3 regions of the Streptomyces nidicola genome follow, and region 2 is predicted to be linked to each of the others. Evidence: riboswitches for the same ligand, from Rfam matches in the RefSeq annotation. Region 2 holds a riboswitch; each other region holds the start of a gene.

Region 1 (5,206 bases), 2.6 Mb from region 2:
CACGACGGGGCCGAGGACTCCGCCGCGTCGGACCGCCCGTCGGCCGACGAGTCGGGCGATACCTCCGGTAACAAGGCCGAGGGCTCCTCGGCCCCTTCAAGTGACAAGTCCCACGCGCCTTCTGACGGCACCGCCTCCGAGACGGCCCCGCCGTCCGCCTCGCCCTCCGACGAGGCGCAGGACAGCGCCACGTCGGGCCGCCATCGCGGCGATCGCGCCGCCGAGGACGGCTCCGACTCCCGTACGGGGGAGGGGCGTCACGCCTCGCGCGACGAAAGGCGCGACGGCGACACGTACAAGGTGCACGCCGGCGACAACCTCTGGGACATCGCGAAGGCCCAGGACGTGCGCGGCGGATGGGACGCGCTCTACGAGCGGAACAAGGAGACGGTCGGTACCGACCCAGACCTCATCCTTCCTGGTCAGAGCCTGGACCTTGGGGACGGATCGGACAAAAAGTAGCGGGAGTTCGGGGCGGTTGAAGGGGCTTTGTCCGATCTTGATCGAGTGAGATATGGGTCTCAAAGCCCCTGATCGACTTTGAAATCGGACGGATCGACCGCTTACGTTCGTGACCGCTCGCTTCAGCGGGCCCCGATGGACGTCACGCCGAATCCTGCCAACGTCCGTACGGGAACAGTCGACGCTTATGCGCCGTAGGCAGGAGCGGGGGACCCAGGTAAGCGCCCTTCCGGGAGACCGGACGGGCTTGGGGTTAAGCAGCGCACAAGGATGCGTCTGCCGGGCACTCACTGGCCCGAACCCGACAGCTCACCTCGCAGGCGTCGGTGAGGAGATATCTCCATGCTGTTTTCCGGCAAGAACAAGCACCGCCGCCCGTCCAAGGCCGTCCGCGTCGCCACGCTCGGTGGTGTCGCCGCTGCCGCCGTCGCCGTGCCGCTGATGGGTGCGACCTCCGCCTCCGCCGCGACCACGTCCGAGTGGGACCAGGTCGCGCAGTGCGAGTCCGGTGGCAACTGGTCCACCAACACCGGCAACGGTTTCTACGGCGGCCTCCAGTTCTCGTCCTCCACCTGGTCCGCCTACGGCGGCGACCAGTACGCCTCCACCGCCGACCAGGCCTCCAAGGCCCAGCAGATAGCCGTCGGCGAGAAGGTCCTCGCCTCCCAGGGCAACGGTGCCTGGCCGAACTGCGGCTCGGGCCTGTCCTCCACCCCGAACGAGGGTGGCGCCGACGACTCGTCCTCGCAGCAGCAGAACACGCAGCAGCAGAACACCCAGCAGCGTGCCGACCGCTCCGAGCAGCGCCAGCAGCCGAAGCAGGAGGCCCCCAAGCAGGAGGCCCCCAAGCAGCAGGCGGCTCCGAAGCAGGACACCGTCACCACCCCGACCGGCAACAAGGTCGAGAAGGGCGACGGCGAGTACAAGGTCAAGACGGGCGACACCCTCAGCAAGATCGCCGAGGCGCACGACACGACCTGGCAGCAGCTGTTCTCGAAGAACAAGGACATCGTCAAGGACGCCAACCTGATCTACCCGGGTCAGCAGCTGCACCTCAGCTAAAGCGTCCGGTCCGCGCAGGACCACCGGTCCGTACCGGACCACGGTTTCGTACCGGACCACGGTTTCGTACCGGACCACCCAAGGCCCTCCCAGGCCATCAGGTACGGGCTCGGCATCGGCGGACGCCGAGCCCCGCCGCACCCCGTCCCCACGGGCCGCTCACTTCGGCGACCTCCGTCCCGGCACAGCCGGGACGGAGGTCGCTGTTTTTGTTCAGTTAAGGAACATTTCGCTATCGGCGTTGTCCACGAGGCGGGCGTTCGGATGGCCGATGCCCGCGAGCCGGTTACGCTCAGGGGTGCGGGACCACGTACCAAGCAGCCGCCCGCATAGCCTGCGTCACATCCAAGAAGGAGATGCTCGTGCCGTCCATCGACGTCGTCGTAGCCCGGGAAATCCTGGACTCCCGAGGCAACCCCACGGTCGAGGTCGAGGTCGGCCTCGACGACGGGAGCACCGGCCGTGCCGCCGTCCCGTCGGGCGCCTCCACCGGTGCCTTCGAGGCCATCGAACTCCGCGACGGTGACCCGAACCGTTACCAGGGCAAGGGCGTCGAGAAGGCCGTCCTCGCCGTCATCGAGCAGATCGGCCCGGAGCTCGTCGGTTACGACGCCACCGAGCAGCGCCTGATCGACCAGGCGATGTTCGACCTGGACGCGACCGACAACAAGGGCTCGCTCGGCGCCAACGCCATCCTCGGCGTCTCGCTCGCCGTGGCCCACGCCGCCTCCGAGGCCTCCGACCTGCCGCTGTTCCGCTACCTCGGTGGTCCGAACGCGCACCTGCTGCCCGTCCCGATGATGAACATCCTGAACGGTGGGTCGCACGCCGACTCCAACGTGGACATCCAGGAGTTCATGATCGCCCCGATCGGCGCGGAGTCCTTCTCCGAGGCCCTGCGCTGGGGCGCCGAGGTCTACCACACGCTGAAGAAGGTCCTGAAGAGCAAGGGCCTGGCCACCGGCCTCGGCGACGAGGGCGGCTTCGCCCCGAACCTGGGCTCGAACCGCGAGGCCCTGGACCTGATCCTCGAGGCCATCAAGGAAGCCGGTTACGTTCCCGGCCAGCAGATCGCCCTCGCGCTCGACGTCGCCGCCTCCGAGTTCTACAAGGACGGCAAGTACCAGTTCGAGGGCAAGGAGCGCTCCGCCGCCGAGATGACGGAGTACTACGAGGAGCTCGTCTCCGCGTACCCGCTCGTCTCCATCGAGGACCCGCTGTACGAGGACGACTGGGCCGGCTGGAACACCATCACCGAGCGCATCGGTGACAAGGTCCAGCTCGTCGGCGACGACCTCTTCGTCACCAACCCGGAGCGCCTCGCCCGCGGCATCGAGGAGAACTCGGCGAACGCCCTGCTCGTGAAGGTGAACCAGATCGGTTCGCTGACCGAGACCCTGGACGCCGTCGAGCTCGCGCAGCGCAACGGGTTCAAGTGCATGATGTCCCACCGCTCCGGCGAGACCGAGGACGTCACGATCGCCGACCTGGCCGTCGCCACGAACTGCGGCCAGATCAAGACCGGCGCCCCGGCCCGCTCCGAGCGCGTCGCCAAGTACAACCAGCTCCTGCGCATCGAGGAGATCCTGGACGACGCGGCGGTCTACGCCGGCCGTTCGGCGTTCCCGCGCTTCAAGGGCTGAGCCTCACTGAGGTAGCAGTTACGTACGTCCCCGCACTCGGTCCCGTACCGTGTGCGGGGACGTACGTACGTGAGCGGGGAGGCGGGAGCAGGCGATGCCCGGAAAGGTCCGGAACAGGGACTCCAGAGATCGCTTCTCGACGGCCACCCGCCTGCGCGTCCTGGGTGAGCAGACCGCCGAGCGCGTCTACCGCTCGCAGAGCAAGCGGCAGGCCCGCCGCTCCCGGCTCACCGGCCGCGCGGCCCTGCTCGCCCTCGTCCTGTGCACCCTCGTGGTAGCGCTCGCGTACCCGATAAGGCAGTACGTGTCGCAGCGCGGCGAGATCGAGGACCTGCAGCGCCAGCAGCAGGAGGCCAAGGCGCGGGTCGACAAGCTGCGCGACCAGAAGGCCCGCTGGCAGGACGACGCGTTCGCCGAGCAGCGGATCCGCGAGCGCCTGCACATGGTGATGCCGGGCGAGACCGGCTACGTGGTGCCGAACGAGCGCACCGCCGCAGCCGAGCGCGCCGAGCAGGGCGCGGAGGACCGCCCCTGGTACTCCAACGTCTGGGACGGCGTCGACAAGGCCGACCAGGCGGACAATTGACGTTCACCGCCGACAACTGACGATCACTGAAGGAACACCCGAGCGATGGAAACGCCCCCGCCGCAGACCGAGCCCACCGCGCCCACGGACGCCGACATCCAGGCGTTCAAGGAGCAGCTGGGGCGCCCGCCGCGCGGACTGCGCGCCATCGCGCACCGCTGCCCCTGTGGCAACCCGGATGTGGTCGAGACGGCCCCGCGTCTGGAGGACGGGACGCCGTTCCCGACGACGTACTACCTGACGTGTCCGCGGGCGGCGTCGGCGATCGGGACGCTCGAGGCCAACGGGGTGATGAAGGAGATGACGGAGCGGCTCAAGACGGATCCTGAGCTGGCTCGTCAGTACCGCGCCGCGCACGAGGACTACATCGCGCGGCGTGACGCCATCGAGGTCCTCGAGAACTTCCCGAGCGCCGGCGGTATGCCCGATCGTGTGAAGTGCCTGCACGTCCTGGTCGGGCACTCCCTGGCCGCGGGGCCCGGTGTGAACCCCCTCGGTGACGAGGCGATCGCCATGCTGCCGGAGTGGTGGCGCAAGGGCGCCTGCGTCACGTCCGAGTCCACCGACTGACCTTCTCCTTCCCCACCCCACCCCTTCCCGAAAGTCCTGCGGACGGCCTCCTCAATCGCCGGAGGGGCTTGAAGATCAGGAAGTCCTGCCGGACGGGCCGCCTCAATCGCCGGCGGGGCTGAAAATTCAGCCCCGCCGGCGATTGAGGCGCGGGGGTCTGGGGGCGGAGCCCCCAGCGGCGAACCGTAACCATCCGAGGACCTAAGGAGCCCACCCGCCATGACCAGGGTCGCCGCCATCGACTGCGGCACGAACTCGATCCGACTCCTCGTCGCGGACGCGAACCCGGAGACCGGTGAACTCGTCGACCTGGACCGTCGGATGACGATCGTCCGGCTCGGCCAGGGCGTCGACAAGACGGGCCGCCTCGCCCCCGAGGCCCTGGAGCGGACGTTCGCGGCGTGCCGCGAGTACGCCGAGGTCATCAAGGAACACGGCGCCGAAAAGCTCCGCTTCGTGGCGACCTCCGCCTCCCGCGACGCCGAGAACCGCGCGGATTTCGTGAGCGGCGTCCTCGACATCCTGGGCGTCGAGCCCGAGGTCATCACCGGTGACCAGGAGGCCACGTTCTCCTTCACGGGTGCGACGAAGGAACTCACGGGCCGGGCCGACCTGGACAAGCCCTACCTGGTCGTCGACATCGGCGGCGGCTCCACCGAGTTCGTCGTCGGCGACGACACCGTGCGCGCCGCCCGCTCCGTGGACATCGGCTGCGTACGGATGACGGAGCGCCACCTCGTCGCCGAGGACGGCACGGTCTCCGACCCGCCGACCCCGGCGCAGATCGAGGCGATCCGCCAGGACATCGGCGAGGCCCTCGACCTGGTCAACCAGACGGTGCCGCTGACCTCGGCCCGCACCCTGGTCGGCCTGGCCGGCTCCG
Region 2 (5,206 bases):
GGGCCATCGCTGCTGCGGCTCCTTCACCTACAAGAACGGTTACATGAACGGGAACTGTCGCGGACCATTGTGGACCGCCGCACTGACAACGCCGCTCGCGGCCCTTCAGTACCGGGTGTCGCGCGGCCCCGAGAGGGCCGACTGCTCGCTCACGGCGTAGCCCCGGCGGGAACTTCGCCAGGTGCCAGCACGCTTGCATACAGTGGCAGCACTCGCAGCAGTTCAGTGTTCCAGGACTTGGTTCCATGACCTGGTTCCAGGACCTGCCGCAGTCCAGAGCTCACCGCGAATTCGCGTTGCACCGCGATCGAAGGGACGTACATGCCCATGGGTCACACGGCCACCGCCGAGGCCGGCTCCGGCGGCCTGACAGCGACCGAGCACCGGCTGGCCAACGGCCTGCGCGTGGTGCTCTCCGAGGATCACCTGACCCCGGTCGCGGCGGTCTGCCTCTGGTACGACGTCGGCTCGCGCCACGAGGTCAAGGGCCGTACGGGCCTGGCTCACCTCTTCGAGCACCTGATGTTCCAGGGCTCGAAGCAGGTGCACGGCAACGGGCACTTCGAGTTCGTCCAGGGCGCGGGCGGCTCGCTCAACGGTACGACGAGCTTCGAGCGCACCAACTACTTCGAGACCATGCCCGCCCACCAGCTGGAGCTCGCGCTGTGGCTGGAGGCCGACCGCATGGGCTCGCTCCTCACGGCCCTTGACGACGAGTCGATGGAGAACCAGCGGGACGTCGTGAAGAACGAGCGGCGCCAGCGTTACGACAACGTGCCCTACGGCACGGCGTTCGAGAAGCTGACCGCCCTCATGTACCCCGAGGGGCACCCGTACCACCACACGCCCATCGGCTCCATGGCCGACCTGGACGCGGCCACCCTCGAAGACGCGCGGAACTTCTTCCGCACTTACTACGCGCCCAACAACGCGGTGCTGTCGATCGTCGGCGACATCGACCCGGAGCAGACGCTGGCCTGGGTCGAGCGGTACTTCGGCTCGATCCCCGGCCATGACGGCAAGCCCGCCCCGCGCGACGGTGCCCTCCCGGAGGTCATCGGCGAGCAGCAGCGCGAGGTCGTCGAGGAGGAGGTCCCGGCGCGCGCCCTGATGTCGGCCTACCGGCTCCCGCAGGACGGCACGCGCGCGTGCGACGCCGCCGACCTCGCCCTCACCGTCCTCGGCGGCGGCGAGTCCTCGCGCCTGTACAACCGGCTCGTACGCCGTGACCGCACCGCCGTGGCGGCCGGTTTCGGTCTGCTGCGCCTCGCCGGAGCGCCCTCCCTGGGCTGGCTGGACGTGAAGACCTCCGGAGACGTCGAGGTGCCGGTCATCGAGGCCGCCGTCGACGAGGAGCTCGCCCGGTTCGCCGAGGAGGGCCCGAGCCCCGAGGAAATGGAGCGCGCCCAGGCGCAGTTGGAGCGCGAGTGGCTGGACCGCCTGGGCACGGTCTCGGGGCGCGCCGACGAGCTGTGCCGCTACGCCGTCCTGTTCGGCGACCCGCAGCTCGCCCTGACCGCCGTGGGGCGCGTCCTGGACGTGACCGCCGAGGAGGTCCAGGAGATCGCCAAGGCGCGCCTGCGTCCCGACAACCGCGCGTCCCTCGTGTACGAGCCGACCGCGCCCGCCGACACCGAGAACGCCGAGATCGCCGAGGAGGCGGGCCAGTGACCGAGCAGCTCGCGAACATGGACTTCCACCCGCGGCCGCAGGCGGGGGAGCCCAAGCCCTGGGCGTTCCCGGCCCCGGAGCGCGGCGCGCTCCCCAACGGCCTGACGGTGCTGCGCTGCCACCGGCCGGGACAGCAGGTCATCGCCGTGGAGGTGCACCTGGACGCACCGCTTGACGCGGAACCGAAGGGCCTCGACGGCGTCTCGACGATCATGGCGCGTGCCTTCAACGAAGGCACGGACAAGCACTCCGCCGAGGAGTTCGCCGCCGAGCTGGAGCGCTGCGGCGCCACGATGGACGCGCACGCCGACCACCCCGGCGTCCGTGCCTCCCTCGAAGTGCCGGCCTCCCGCCTCTCCAAGGGCCTCGCCCTCCTGGCCGACGCGCTGCGGGCCCCCGCCTTCGACGACAGCGAGATCGAGCGGCTCGTCCGCAACCGCCTGGACGAGATCCCGCACGAGGCCGCCAACCCGGCCCGGCGCGCCGCCAAGGAGCTCTCCAAGCAGCTCTTCCCTGCCGACGCGCGTATGTCGCGCCCGCGCCAGGGCACCGAGGAGACCGTCTCGGCCATCGACGCGGCGGCCGTGCGCGCCTTCTACGACCGGCACGTACGCCCCGCCACCGCCACGGCCGTCGTCGTGGGTGACCTGAGGGGCATCGACCTGGACGCCCTCCTCGCCGACACGCTCGGCGCCTGGACCGGCGACACCGCCGAGCCGCGCCCCGTGCCGCCGGTCGTCGCCGACGACACCGGCCGCGTGATCATCGTGGACCGTCCCGGTGCCGTGCAGACGCAGTTGCTCATGGGCCGGGTCGGACCGGACAAGCACGACCGTGTGTGGGCCGCGCAGATCCTCGGCACGTACTGCCTGGGCGGCACCCTCACGTCGCGCCTGGACCGCGTCCTGCGCGAGGAGAAGGGCTACACCTACGGAGTGCGCTCCTTCGCCCAGGTGCTGCGCTCCGCGCCCGACGGCAGCGGCGCCGCGATGCTCGCCATCAGCGGCTCGGTGGACACTCCGAACACCGGGCCCGCGCTCGACGACCTGTGGAAGGTCCTGCGCACGCTGGCGGCCGAGGGGCTCACGGATGCCGAACGGGACACCGCCGTACAGAACTTGGTGGGCGTGGCCCCGCTGAAGTTCGAGACCGCGGCGGCTGTCGCGAGCACCCTCGCCGACCAGGTCGAGCAGCACCTGCCGGACGACTTCCAGGCGCAAGTGTACCGGCAACTGGCCGCCACGGGCACCGTGGAGGCCACGGCCGCCGTCGTGAGCGCGTTCCCGGCGGGCCGCCTGGTGACGATCCTGGTGGGTGACGCCGCGCAGATCGAGGAGCCGGTCAAGGCGCTCGGCATCGGCGAGGTCACGGTGGTCGAGAGCTGAGCTCGTCTCCCGCGGCACACCACGAAGCCCCGGCGCCGGCATCGGCGGCCGGGGCTTCGTGGCGTCCGTCACGGTCGTCTTCAATCACCACACGCTCGCAAATGTCCGAATTGATGTGGTGGTTGCCTGTCTGCCCTGTGGCGTGCACTACAAAAGCCGGGTTCTGTTTGTCGATCCAAAGACGCCCCGCTTAGCGTTCCCTCCGGCTGTCCGCCAGACGTACGTCGCGCCCGCGACACCGGACAGTCATCGCCGAGTCCCCATGGTGCGAGCCAGGGGAGCCGGGGACCCACCGAAGTCCCTGGGGTGAATCGGGCGCTCTTCCCGTAAGGGGAGGGGGCCTGTAGGAGACCTTCCTGCTCCGAACCCGTCAGCTAACCCGGTAGGCGAGAAGGAAGGAAAGGACCAGCCACTTCATGGCGTTCACCCGTGCCACCGGGAAGCACCGCCGTCCCAGCCGCCTGACGCGTACCACCGCTCAGGTCGCCGGCGTCGCCGCGATCACCACGACGGGCGTGGTGGGCGGCCTCGCCGCCCCCGCACTCGCCGCCGACACCGCGGTAGCCCCGCACGACGGCCTCACGCAGGCCGTGGCCATCGGCGACTCCCTGGCCGAGCAGATCGACGCGCAGGCCACCGCGCAGCAGAAGGCCGCCGCCAAGGCGAAGGCCGAGGCCGAGGCCAAGAAGAAGGCCGCGGAGGCCAAGCGCAAGGCCGAGGCGGAGGCCAAGAAGCGGGCCGCCGAGAAGGCCGAGAAGGAGCGCGAGGCCAAGGAGCGCGCCGCCCGCGAGGCCGAGCGCAAGCGCCTGAACAGCTTCGTGTCGCCGATCTCCGGCTCGTACGTCTCCACGGCCTACCAGGCCGGCAGCGGACTGTGGTCCTCCGGCAGCCACACCGGCATCGACTTCCACGCCTCCAGCGGCACTTCGGTGCACGCGGTCGGCATGGGCACCGTCGTCGAGGCCGGCTGGGGCGGCGCGTACGGCAACAACGTCGTGATCAAGATGAAGGACGGTACGTACACCCAGTACGGTCACATGTCCTCGATCGGCGTCTCCGTCGGCCAGGACGTCACCCCCGGCCAGCAGATCGGCCTCTCCGGAGCCACCGGCAACGTCACGGGCCCGCACCTCCACTTCGAGGCCCGCACCGGCCCCGACTACGGCTCGGACATCGACCCCGTCGCGTACCTGCGCCAGCACGGTGTGAACGTCTGACCCGTCAGCCACACTCCACGAAAGCCCCGGCTCACCGAGCCGGGGCTTTCGCGTGTGCGGGTCTGCACTGTCCAAAAAATATCCCTGGATTCAGTTCCCTCGTCGGAAATTCAAGCCCGGTGGAATAGAGTCACCGGGTAAACGTTCCGGCCACGTGTCATTCGCGCTTGACCGGGCGTCAATCGGCCGCGTATCGCGGGCATTGAGGCGGAGGTCGAGTCATGCGCATTCCCGCGCAGTCGGTATGCACAGCGATCCGTGACGACATCGTCGCCGGCGTCTACGAGCGCGGCGGCAGGCTCACCGAGGAACTGCTCGCGCGTCGCTACGGGGTCTCGCGCGTGCCCGTCCGTGAGGCGCTGCGCACCCTGGAGGCGGAGGGGTTCGTCGTCACGCGCAGGCACGCGGGCGCGTGCGTGGCCGAACCCACCGAGCGGGAGGCGGCCGACCTCCTGGAGATCCGCATGCTGCTCGAACCCATGGGCGCCGCCCGCGCCGCGCAGCGCCGCACCGAGGCCCACCTCAAGGTGCTGCGTGGCCTGGTCAGGCTGGGTCAGGAGCGCTCCCGACGGGGCCAGAGCGAGGATCTGCGCTCCCTCGGCAGCTGGTTCCACGAGACGCTCGCGCAGGCCTCCGGCAGTCCCGGCCTGATCACCCTGCTCACCCAGCTCCGCCACAAGATCGCCTGGATGTACGCCGTGGAGAGCCCGGCCCGGCCGGCCGAGTCCTGGGCCGAGCACGGCGCCATCGTCGACGCCGTGGCGCGCGGCGACGCGGAGCGTGCCCGCGCCCTGGCCACCCTGCACGCGGAGCGTGCGACGGCCGCCCACAGGCTGCGCGTCCCCCGCGCGGGCGAGCATGTGAGGACTTCGCAACATGCAGTCAACACGGTGGGGCGCCAGGTTTAACAACAGCGCCGTATACAAAGAAGTG
Region 3 (5,206 bases), 1.8 Mb from region 2:
GGCATGAGGGGGAACGTGTGCTCACCGGGTACGTCGAGGGGTTCGCGGCTGGTCGCCAGGATCCGCACCGAGGGCGCGCTGCGCAGCAGGACGTCGGCGAGCATCCCGCAGGCGTCCACGATGTGCTCGCAGGTGTCGAGCACCAGCAGCAGCTCCTGGTCCTCCAGGTGGTCCACGAGGACGTCGAGCTGCGAGCGGTTCGGCTGTTCCGGCAGGCCGAGCGCGGCCGACACCGAGTGCGCCAGCAGGTCTGGGTCCTTCAGGGAGGACAGCGGCACCATGCAGACGCCGTCGTCGAGTGCTCCTGCCAGCTGGGCGGCGACGCGCAGCGCCGTCCTGGTCTTGCCGACACCGCCGGGCCCGAGAAAGGTCACCAGGCGGACCCTGCCCAGGAGTTGGGTGGCCGCCCCGATCTCCTTGGACCGGCCGACGAAGCTCGTCACCTCGATCGGAAGATCACCTGGGCGCCGCTCAGCATTCACTGCGATCGCCTCTTCCCGGTGAACAGGTCGGCAGGGAGGAGCAGCACCGTAGTCGGCGCGGCCCGGCACCGGCTCCCGTAGTCCGAAAGAGTCCGGAAGAGTCCGAAAGAGTCAGAAGAAGTTCGAAGACCCCAAGAAGGGTGCAAGAAGGGCACAAGAGGAGTGCAAGAGGAGCGAGGAAGGCGACACGTGGCCCGAGCGAGGGAGGCCGCACGCGCCCCCTTCCCGACCGGCGCAACAGATCCTGCGGACATCGCCCGCACGCGTCAGGCTGCCAATGATCCGACCGGAGGTGTTCATGGCAGCGGGCGCACGGACGCGACGCGTTCTTCTGGGGAGCCTCGTCCCCTTCCTTGTGGTGGCCGCGACGGCGTGCGGCGGGACCACACGGACCGACTCCGACGTGGGCGCGCACCCCGAACACCGGCCCTCCGGCGGCCCCTTCGCGCACCCGGGCGTCCTGGTCGGCAAGGGCCAACTGGCCGCGGTCCGCGACCACGTGGCCCGTAAACAGGAGCCGTGGATCTCCGCGTACAAGGAGATGAGCGACAGCAAGTACGCCGACCTCGACTACAAGGCCAAGCCGTACGCGACCGTGGAGTGCCCCTTCGACGCCGAGGCGGGACAGGGCTGCGTCGAGGAGCGCGAGGACGCCATCGCCGCCTATACGCAGGCCCTGCTGTGGAACATCACCCGCGACAGGGCGCACGCCGCCAAGGCCGTCGAGATCATGGACGCCTGGTCGGACAAGGTCACCGGGCACACCGCGGACAACGCGGGGCTTCAGGCCGCCTGGGCCGGCGCCTCCTGGGCGAAGGCCGGCGAGCTGATGCAGTACACGTACAAGGACTGGCCGGACGGGCAGGAGCTGAAGTTCCAGCGAATGCTGCGCGAGGCCTATCTGCCCGAAGTGCGGGGCGGCTCCGCCGACTTCAACGGCAACTGGGACCTGGTGATGGCCGACGCGACGATGAGCATGGGCGTCTACCTGAACGACCAGCGCGCCTTCGACCAGGCCGTCGGGCACTTCCGCAACCGCGTCCCCGCGTACTTCTATCTGTCCTCCGACGGGCCGCTCCCGGTGAAACCGAAGGGCAGCGACATCAACACTCCGAAGGAACTTCAGACGTACTGGTTCGGGCAGAAGACCTTCAAGGACGGGCTCGCCCAGGAGACCTGCCGCAACTTCAAGCACGCCAGCTACTCCCTCGCCGCCACCTCCCACATGGCGGAGACCGCCTGGCACCAGGGCGTCGACCTGTACGGGGAGGTGAAGGACCGGCTCGCCGCCGCGCTCGAACTGCACTCCAAGTACCAGCTGGGCACCAAGGCCCCGTCCTGGCTGTGCGGCGGGAAGGTGCAGCGGGACATGGGCCCCGACACGGAGGTGGGCCTTCAGCACCTGAAGGGACGGCTGAAGATGGACCTCCCGCAGACCGAGAAGCTCACCCGCAAGCAGCGACCCGAGGGAACGGACGACCTGTTCGTGGCGTGGGAGACGCTCACACACGCCGCCGCGTGAGCCGTCACGCGAAGCGATTCGCGTTCACTCCCCCTGATGGCGTAGAGTTGTGAACACAACGGCGCGGGGTGGAGCAGCTCGGTAGCTCGCTGGGCTCATAACCCAGAGGTCGCAGGTTCAAATCCTGTCCCCGCTACTGAAGACCGAGGCCGGAATCTCATCGAGATTCCGGCCTCGGTTTTTTTGTGCCGCGATGCCGTCGCGGCGCCCCGTGTCGCCCCTGTGCCGCCGGTGTTGCGCACGTCACTTTCCCCACCCGTACGGCCCACTCCTGCTCGCCCCCGCGTCCCCGTGCAGGAACTCTTGGTGAGACGCCGGAAGCTGGCAGGGAACGGCAGGAGACAAGTGGTGGGGCAGCGAACAGGAGGTACCGGCGGGAGACGGAGGCGGCACGGCTCAGAGAACGTGAGCGTGCGGCTCTTCCTGCGGCTGCTGCCCCTGCTGCTCGTCATCGGCGGCGCGATCTACGAGTACGTCACTCCCAGCGGTTTCCCCGGCGCCCCCTTGTTCAGCGCGGCGCCGCTGGTGGCCGCCCCGTTCTTCTCGCTCCGCGCGACGATGCTGGTCGGCGTCGTGTCGATCGGCGCGATCGTCGCCGTGCACCTGCGTTTCACGGGGCACCTCGACTCGGTGTTCGTCACCGAGATCGCCACCGTGGCCACCGTCTGCCTGCTGGCCTGTCTGCTCAACCGGATCGTCTACCGAAGTTACGAGCAGCTGGCCTCCGCCCGTGAGATCGCGCAGGCCGCGCAGCTGGCGGTGCTGCCCGAACCGGCCCGGCGGCTCGGCGGTTTCGTCATCGCGGCGCGCTACGAGGCGGCGCAGGCCGACGCGTTCATCGGCGGCGATCTGTACGCGGTCCAGGACACCCCGCACGGTATCCGGATCATCGTCGGCGACGTGCGCGGCAAGGGGATGGGCGCGGTCGCCGCGGTCGCCGTCGTCATCGGCGCGTTCCGGGAGGCCGCCGAGCAGGAGGGTTCCCTGGAAGCGGTCGCCCAGCGTCTTGAGCGGGCCCTGGCACGCGAGGGCACCCGGCGCAGCGGCATCGACGACTTCGAGGGCTTCACCACCGCGGTGCTCGCCGAGATCCCGCACGGCGTCGAGCTCGTCCGCGTCCTCAACCGGGGCCACCCCAGCCCCCTGTTACTGCTCGGCGACGGCACCGTACGCGCACTCGATCCGTGCCAGGCGGCGCTGCCGCTCGGCATGAGCGAACTCGGCAGCTGGCCCGACCGGGCCGTCGAGGCGGCGTTCCCGTCCGCGGCCACGCTGTTGCTCTACACCGACGGGCTCTCCGAGGCGCGCGACCCGAGCGGCCGCTTCTACGATCCGGCGGCCCGGCTCTCCGGACGCGTCTTCCCGGGGCCCGAGGAACTCCTCGCGTCCCTCGCCGCGGAGGTGCGCGCGCACACCGGTGACGGGACGAAGGACGACATGGCGCTGCTCGCCGTGCGACGCGGCTGAGTTCCTTGATCGTTATTACCAGAGGTAGTCGAACGGCGTCGCTCCGCATAACAATTGACGCACCATCAGTTGCATGGACGTTTGCGGAGTGCGATCAACTCGCCCGATTCCGCCCACTCCTGTCCCGATAAGTCCTGGCCAGAGTCGTGAACGATCAGTGGGAAGCGCTTGGAATTACTGTCTGCTGTCTATTAACGTTCGATAACGCAGCGCGGTCGTCCCAGCCGTCACAAGAGACGGCTCCGTGCGCACACGCTCAATCCCGCAAGGGAACCGGGGAACCACCAACTTGGGGTGAATCGGACGCTGTTCCTGTCCAAGGAGGCGTCCGTAGGAGACCTTCCTGCTCCGAACCCGTCAGCTAACCCGGTAGGCGAGAAGGAAGGAAAGGAGAGCGCCCCCGTGGCGTCGAACCGGCCTGCCCCCGACTTCTTCTACGGCCCCGAAGACGACTTCGGCGTCGAGCAGGAGACCTGGGAGGAGTGGAACCCCACCGAGGAGTCCGTCGCTCCCGTCCGCGGCAGGCATCGCGTAGCCCGCCGCCGTGGTGGATTCGCTCGCAGCTCCACTGTTCTCGGCGTCGGCGTGGTCGCCGCCGTCGGTGCGGGCGGCATCGCCACCGCACAGGGCGGCAAGCCGCCGGTCCACATCTCCATGCCCGACCTGTCGGCGGTCAAGGACTCGCTGCCCGAGGCCAAGTCGCTGCCGGGCGTGGGCTCGCTGATATCCGACGGCTCGGACTCCGATTCCGACTCCGGCGCCACGGCCTCCCCGCTGAGCGGCGCCGGTATCACCCAGGCCGAGGCCGCCGACGGGCAGACCGGCGCCGGCGAGGCGCTGCGGGCCCGCATCATGCAGCAGGCCGAGACGCAGCAGGACGCGGCCGACGCCACCGCGAAGCAGGCCGCCGAGGAGGCCGCCGCCAAGCAGGCGGCAGCCGAGGCCGCCGCCAAGCAGGACGCGGCCAGGGCCAAGGAACTCGCCGACAAGAAGAAGGCCGAGGCGGAGGCCCGCCGCAAGGCCGAGGAAGAGCGCCTCGCCAAGCTCGCCAAGAGCTTCAAGCTCCCGGTCGCCTCGTACACGCTCTCCGGCACCTTCGGTCAGCCCGGCTCCATGTGGTCCTCCGGCTACCACACGGGCCTCGACTTCGCGGCCTCCACCGGTACGCCGATCCGCGCCGTCCACGGCGGCACGATCACGGAGGCCGGCTGGGCGGGCGCGTACGGCTACCGCACGATCCTCACCCTCGACGACGGCACCGAGCTGTGGTTCTGCCACCAGTCCTCGCTCAACGTCAGCGCGGGCCAGAAGGTCTCGACGGGCGATGTCATCGGCCGCGTGGGCGCCACGGGCAATGTCACCGGGCCGCACCTCCACCTGGAGGTCCACCCCGACGGGCAGTCCACCGGGGTCGACCCGGCGACCTGGCTGCGCGGCAAGGGCCTCACCCCCTGAGCGACTGAACCCCGGCGGTCCTGGCGCACACCCCCCGACGTCAGGGCTGCCGGTTTGCCCATTCTTGGGGCGGTTTCCGGTGCGATCCCGGAATACCGTATTCCGTACGGGTGTTGGGTAGGGGCATGACTTCCTCTCGCTCTCTGCGCAAGCTCGGCACCTCCGACCTCGAGGTCTTCCCGCTGTCCCTCGGGGGCAACGTGTTCGGCTGGACCGCCGACGAAGCCACGTCCTTCGAGGTGCTCGACGCGTACGTCGCCGCGGGCGGCAACTTCATCGA

Evidence for each region. Region 2 has a riboswitch for cyclic di-AMP ahead of ACOKM3_RS12790 (M23 family metallopeptidase). Riboswitches for the same ligand answer to the same signal wherever they lie in the genome.
Region 1: it holds a riboswitch for cyclic di-AMP, as region 2 does, so the genes downstream of both, ACOKM3_RS24625 (transglycosylase family protein) here and ACOKM3_RS12790 (M23 family metallopeptidase) in region 2, are expected to answer to the same signal.
Region 3: it holds a riboswitch for cyclic di-AMP, as region 2 does, so the genes downstream of both, ACOKM3_RS20905 (M23 family metallopeptidase) here and ACOKM3_RS12790 (M23 family metallopeptidase) in region 2, are expected to answer to the same signal.

The regions. Positions count from the first base shown of each region.
Region 1 is NZ_JBNBPI010000001.1:5,409,807-5,415,012, forward strand. Features, by position in the region: gene ACOKM3_RS24620 (LysM peptidoglycan-binding domain-containing protein) at 1-462, shown strand, start outside; cyclic di-AMP (ydaO/yuaA leader) riboswitch at 643-800, shown strand; gene ACOKM3_RS24625 (transglycosylase family protein) at 805-1,524, shown strand; gene eno (phosphopyruvate hydratase) at 1,887-3,167, shown strand; gene ACOKM3_RS24635 (FtsB family cell division protein) at 3,262-3,753, shown strand; gene ACOKM3_RS24640 (DUF501 domain-containing protein) at 3,799-4,323, shown strand; gene ACOKM3_RS24645 (Ppx/GppA phosphatase family protein) at 4,543-5,206, shown strand, end outside.
Region 2 is NZ_JBNBPI010000001.1:2,818,609-2,823,814, reverse strand. Features, by position in the region: gene ACOKM3_RS12805 (DNA gyrase/topoisomerase IV subunit A) at 1-7, opposite strand, end outside; gene ACOKM3_RS12800 (M16 family metallopeptidase) at 328-1,671, shown strand; gene ACOKM3_RS12795 (M16 family metallopeptidase) at 1,689-3,056, shown strand; cyclic di-AMP (ydaO/yuaA leader) riboswitch at 3,297-3,460, shown strand; gene ACOKM3_RS12790 (M23 family metallopeptidase) at 3,473-4,273, shown strand; gene ACOKM3_RS12785 (GntR family transcriptional regulator) at 4,495-5,181, shown strand.
Region 3 is NZ_JBNBPI010000001.1:4,588,168-4,593,373, reverse strand. Features, by position in the region: gene ACOKM3_RS20925 (ATP-binding protein) at 1-443, opposite strand, end outside; gene ACOKM3_RS20920 (alginate lyase family protein) at 781-2,004, shown strand; tRNA gene ACOKM3_RS20915 (tRNA-Met) at 2,067-2,140, shown strand; gene ACOKM3_RS20910 (PP2C family protein-serine/threonine phosphatase) at 2,416-3,471, shown strand; cyclic di-AMP (ydaO/yuaA leader) riboswitch at 3,715-3,862, shown strand; gene ACOKM3_RS20905 (M23 family metallopeptidase) at 3,874-4,926, shown strand; gene ACOKM3_RS20900 (aldo/keto reductase) at 5,052-5,206, shown strand, end outside.